Linked DNA regions of Caldalkalibacillus thermarum. The protein of the gene in region 1 interacts with the protein of each later gene in a pairwise test. Links are inferred from orthologs where the notes say so. Each region holds a gene or a part of one and is shown in the gene's direction. Other genes may lie near its edges.

The links.
Region 2: the proteins of tpiA (region 1) and IEW48_RS05275 interact in binary tests that used the Escherichia coli proteins (3 or more experiments, as listed by UniProt). The link is inferred for Caldalkalibacillus thermarum from one-to-one orthologs.

Annotation. Positions count from the first base shown.
Region 1 is NZ_BMKZ01000023.1:38,236-41,091, forward strand. The notes cover bases 7-2,851. They hold tpiA (triose-phosphate isomerase), read left to right. Parts: upstream 7-976; coding sequence 977-1,726; downstream 1,727-2,851. Other genes in these bases: IEW48_RS10275 (phosphoglycerate kinase), read left to right, coding at 7-950; gpmI (2,3-bisphosphoglycerate-independent phosphoglycerate mutase), read left to right, coding at 1,731-2,851. In the rest of the region: more of IEW48_RS10275, read left to right, coding at 1-6; more of gpmI, read left to right, coding at 2,852-2,856. UniProt on the Escherichia coli protein: Involved in the gluconeogenesis. Catalyzes stereospecifically the conversion of dihydroxyacetone phosphate (DHAP) to D-glyceraldehyde-3-phosphate (G3P).
Region 2 is NZ_BMKZ01000009.1:62,148-65,143, forward strand. The notes cover bases 12-2,996. They hold IEW48_RS05275 (M20/M25/M40 family metallo-hydrolase), read left to right. Parts: upstream 12-928; coding sequence 929-2,065; downstream 2,066-2,996. Other genes in these bases: IEW48_RS05265 (acyl-CoA carboxylase subunit beta), read left to right, coding at 12-684; IEW48_RS05270 (hypothetical protein), read left to right, coding at 699-932; trpS (tryptophan--tRNA ligase), read left to right, coding at 2,423-2,996. Also shown: more of IEW48_RS05265, read left to right, coding at 1-11. UniProt on the Escherichia coli protein: Cleaves the N-terminal amino acid of tripeptides.

The DNA of each region.
Region 1 (2,856 bases):
AACGTTTGGCCGATCTGTTAGGCAAAGAGGTTTATAAAGCAGACGAGGCCATCGGACCAGAGGTCGAACAGCAAATTGCCAAACTCGAGCCGGGCGAAGTGCTGCTTCTGGAAAATGTGCGCTTTTACCCGGGCGAGGAAAAGAACGATCCCGAGTTTGCCAAGCAGCTGGCTAAATTAGCCGATGTCTACGTCAATGATGCCTTTGGGGCTGCTCACCGCGCCCATGCTTCCACGGAAGGCGTGGCTCACCACCTGCCAGCCGTAGCCGGTTTTCTGCTGGAAAAAGAGCTGGATATCTTAGGCAGTGCTTTGGAAAAACCGGAGCGTCCGTTTACGGCTATTATCGGCGGGGCCAAGGTGAAAGATAAAATAGGCGTCATCGAAAACCTGCTGACCAAAGTGGACAATCTCTTGATTGGCGGGGGCCTGGCATATACGTTTATCAGAGCACAGGGCTATTCAGTCGGGAAATCCCTGCTGGAAGAAGATAAAATTGAACTGGCCAAATCACTGATTGAAAAAGCGAAAGCCAACAACGTCAACTTCCTGATGCCCGTCGATTGCGTGGTGGCTGACCGTTTTGCCGAAGATGCCAACACCCAAGTGGTGGCGATTGACAGCATTCCGGACGACTGGGAAGCGTTGGATATCGGACCGCAAACCAGAGAACGTTACCGCAACATCATTTTGGAGTCCAACCTGGTGATCTGGAACGGGCCGATGGGCGTGTTTGAAATGGAACCCTTTGCCCATGGAACCAACGCTATTGCCACTGCACTGGCCGATTGCCAAGGGACCACCATCATTGGCGGAGGAGATTCTGCAGCGGCCATTGAACAAGCCGGAATGGCTGAGGCGATGACCCATATCTCCACTGGAGGAGGGGCCTCTCTGGAGTTTATGGAAGGTAAAATATTGCCGGGTGTCGCTGCTTTGGAGGACCGTTAAGGACGAGATGAGCAAGGAGGGAAACCATGCGCAAGCCGATTATTGCCGGCAACTGGAAAATGCATAAAACAGTCGCTGAAGCTCTGGCCTTTGCCCGGGCCATCGAAGACAAGCTTCCTGATCCTGAACAGGTGGAAGCTGTTATTTGCGCGCCGTTTGTCACTTTGCCTGCACTGGTCGAATGGGCCAAAGGCAAACCGGTGGGTATTGGCGCCCAAAACATGCATTTTGAAGAACAGGGCGCCTTTACCGGAGAAATCAGCCCGGTGATGTTAAAGGAGCTGGGCGTTCAGTATGTGATTCTGGGGCATTCAGAACGCCGCCAGTACTTTAACGAAACGTGCGAAAGCGTCAATCTGAAAACCCACGCAGCCCACAAGCACGGTCTGATTCCCATCATTTGTGTGGGTGAAACCTATGAAGAGCGGGAAGAGGGACAAACGAAAGAAGTGGTTCGCAGCCAGGTGATCAAAGCGCTCAACAATTTGACAGCTGAACAGGTCAAACGTTCGGTCATTGCTTATGAACCTGTATGGGCCATTGGTACGGGCCAAACCCCGACGGCTGAAGAAGCAGGCGATGTGATCGCCTATATCCGCCAGGTCGTGGCTGAACAATTCTCCCCGGACGTCGCCGATGCGATTCGCATCCAATACGGCGGAAGCGTCAAGCCGGACAACATCGGCCAATTTATGCAACAAGCTGATATTGACGGGGCATTGGTTGGCGGCGCCAGTTTGAAACCCGATGCCTTCTTAGCTTTATTGGAGGGATAGCAACATGACAAGACCCAAACCAGTCGCCTTAATCATTCTGGACGGTTTTGCCCTCAGGGAAGAGACTCACGGCAATGCCATTGCCCAGGCTCACACGCCCAATTTTGACCGCTACTGGGAGAGCTATCCCCACACCACACTGAAAGCTTCGGGTGAAGCCGTGGGGTTGCCTGAAGGGCAGATGGGCAATTCAGAAGTGGGGCATTTAAACATTGGAGCCGGGCGGATTGTGTATCAGGATTTAACCCGGGTGAACAAGGCCATCAAGGAAGGCGACTTTTTTGAAAATGACGTTTTCCTGCAAGCGATGCGCCATGTGAAAGAGAAGGGAACGGCCCTGCATTTGTACGGCTTGGTGTCTGACGGGGGCGTGCACAGCCATATTGAGCACCTGTTTGCCCTGTTGGAACTGGCCAAGAAAGAACAAGTGGACAAGGTGTATGTCCATGCCTTTTTGGATGGCCGGGACGTGGCTCCTGACAGTGCCAAGGGGTACATTGAACAGCTGCTGGCCAAGATGGATGAGCTGGGGGTTGGCCAGCTGGCCACCATTCAGGGCCGTTATTATGCCATGGACCGCGACCGGCGCTGGGACCGGACGGAGAAAGCGTACCGGGCCATGGTATACGGGGAAGGGCCCCGCTACCGGGATCCCATTCAAGCCATTGTGGAATCCTATGAAAAAAGTATCTATGATGAGTTTGTGGAGCCAACTGTGATCGTGGATGACCAGGATCAGCCGGTGGGCCAGATCCGCTCGGAAGACGCCGTGATTTTCTTCAACTTCAGACCTGACCGGGCCATTCAGATTTCCCAGGCGTTTACCAACAAGGACTTCCGCGGCTTTGACCGGGGGGAGAAGTTTCCCAAGGATTTGTTCTATGTCTGCTTAACCCATTTCAGTGAAACGGTGGACGGTTATGTGGCTTACCGCCCGGTTAATTTGGATAACACTTTGGGTGAAGTGCTCACCCAAAACGGTTTGAAACAACTGCGCATCGCCGAAACGGAAAAATATCCGCACGTCACCTTCTTCTTCAGCGGCGGCCGGGAACAGAAATTTGACGGAGAAAAACGGGTGTTGATTGACTCACCCAAAGTGGCCACCTATGACCTCAAGCCGGAAATGA
Region 2 (2,996 bases), on another replicon or contig:
GAATTAATAGTGGACGACAAAGATTTTATGGAAGTTCAACCTGATTTCGCCAAAAACATTGTGATCGGCTTCGGCCGTATCAAAGGTCAGACTGTGGGCCTGATTGCAAACCAGCCTAAAGTGATGGCCGGTGGATTGGACATTAACTCTTCTGATAAATTATCCCGTTTTATCCGCTTCTGCGACTGCTTTAACATCCCGCTCATCACCTTTGTGGATGTCACCGGTTTCTTTCCAGGTGTCAACCAGGAACATGGGGGCATTATCCGTCACGGAGCTAAAATTTTATATGCTTATTCGGAAGCGACTGTTCCTAAAATTACGGTGATTTTACGCAAAGCTTACGGGGGAGCCTACGTTGCCTTAAACAGCAAGGCGATCGGTGCCGATATTGTTTACGCCTGGCCTAATGCTGAGATTGCGGTAATGGGACCGGAAGGGGCGGCCAATATCATCTATGCCAAGGAGATTCAAAACAGTGACAATCCGGCTGAAACAAGAGCCCAAAAGATTGCCGAATACCGGGAACGCTATGCCAACCCGTATATTGCCGCTGCCTATGGCATGGTGGATGACGTGATTGATACCCGGGAGACCCGGCTTAAACTGATCGAAAGCCTGGAGATGCTGAAAAATAAACGGGAATCCCGTCCTGCCAAGAAACATGGCAATATTCCCTTATAAGCAGGTGATCGAAGTTGCCAAAAAAAGTGTTCATGGTCTACCATATTGGGAGGGAGCGCTCTACACTTCCGCTCCCTAAATTGTTGAATAAATATAAGGTGACTTTTCTGATTAATCCCAAAGAACAAACATCCTGGAGACAAAAAGGGCGAAAAGATTTGCTCAATCGCAGCAAACAGCACCAGGAGCGCCGTTTGAAACGGAGCAAACAGGTGCAGCAAGAAGATGAAAGAGGTGCAGCAGGATGATTAAGATTAATGAAACCCGCTTGTTGAATGAATTTTTGGAACTGGTGCAGATCGACAGCGAGACTAAACACGAACGCCAGATTTGTGATGTGTTGAAAAAGAAATTGGCCGAGCTGGGATTGGCTGTAGTGGAAGACAACAGCCAACAGGTGACGGGACATGGTGCCGGAAATTTAGTGGCCACGTTGAAAAGAAATGCGAGAGCAACGCTCCCTGTCATTTACTTTACTGCCCATATGGATACGGTGGCACCAGGCAAGGGCGTTAAGCCGGTTATTAAAGACGGTTATGTATCCAGTGACGGCACCACGATTCTGGGCAGTGACGACAAAGCAGGTCTGGCTGTTTTACTGGAAGGAATAAAGGTGTTAAAAGAAAACCATATCCCTCACGGTGAGATCCAATTTGTCTTGACAGTGGGCGAGGAATCGGGCCTGGTTGGTTCCAAGGCCCTGGACACCAGTTTGCTTCGGGCTGACTTTGGCTTTGCCCTGGACAGTAACGGTCCAGTCGGTAACATCATTGTCGCAGCACCTGCTCAGGCCAAATTGCATGTCACAGTGTATGGTAAGTCGGCTCATGCCGGGGTTAATCCTGAAGACGGGATCAGTGCCATCCAAGTGGCCAGCCAGGCGATTGCCAAGATGCCTTTGGGGCGGATTGACCATGAAACAACAGCCAATATCGGCCGCTTTGAAGGCGGGCAAGCCAGTAATGTGGTTTGTGACCTGGTTCATATATTAGCGGAGGCCCGCAGCCGGCAGCCGGAAAAACTGGATAAACAAGTACAAAGGATGAAACGCTGTTTCGAGGAGGCAGCACAGGCCAACGGCACTACCGTAGCTGTGGACATTGAAATGATGTATCCTGCCTTCCGTTTTACGGAGGCAGATCCTGTCGTTCAAGTGGCCAAAAAAGCGGTGCAAAGAGTAGGACGGACACCCAAGCTGATCGAAAGCGGGGGTGGCTCTGATGCCAATGTCATTTCAGGTTACGGCATACCCACGGTCAACCTGGCTGTAGGGTACCAAAACATACATACCAAAGAGGAACGGATGCCCATTGAGGAATTAATTAAAGCTGCAGAGCTGTTTGTAGCTATTGTGCAGGAAGTTGCCCAAGCCTCTTCCTAAACACTTGATTTTTCCCAGCTTCTTTAGTAGAATATGTAAAAAAATCATACGGGCAAGCAATGATGAAGCGCAGTAGGTAACATGGCTTGTCACTTAAGAGAGCTGGTGGATGGTGCGAACCAGCGGGGCGTGTTACTGAATTGGACTTCTGAGCTATGCAAGAAAAAGGGAGTTCAGATCTTGGTTTTACTCGGAACAATCAAGAGTAAAGCCAAACTGGACTAATAAAGGTGGCACCGCGGGGGTTCCTCGTCCTTTACAGAAGGATGATGAACCCCTTTTTAGCATGCTTTTGATCTAAACTAAAGACTATCTGAGAGAATCTATCCACATCTTACAAAAAAGGAGTGATTAGCCATGCGTGAAGCGAAAACTATTCTGTCTGGCATTCAACCCAGCGGACTGTTAACCATCGGCAACTACTTGGGGGCCATGCAGCACTTTGTCCGTCTGCAAGATGAAGCTGATTGCTACTTCTGTATTGTGGATTATCATGCCATCACTTTGCCGCAGGACCCACAGGAACTGAAAGAGAATATCCGCCGCTTGGCCGCCTTATACCTGGCCGTCGGACTGGATCCCCAAAAGGTCACGTTGTTTGTTCAATCCGATGTTCCTGAGCATACGGAGCTGGGCTGGATTATGATCTGCCAGTCCCACATGGGTGAACTGGAGCGCATGACCCAGTACAAGGACAAGTCCAAAAAACTGAAAAGCATTCCCGTCGGCCTGTTCACCTACCCTGCGTTGCAAGCAGCAGATATTCTGTTGTACCAGGCCACCCATGTACCGGTTGGAGAGGATCAAAAGCAGCATATTGAACTGACCCGCGATCTCGCCGAGCGCTTTAATCACCGTTATGGAGACGTGTTTGTCATCCCTGAACCGATGATTGCTTCATTTGGTGCCCGGATTATGTCTTTGGATGATC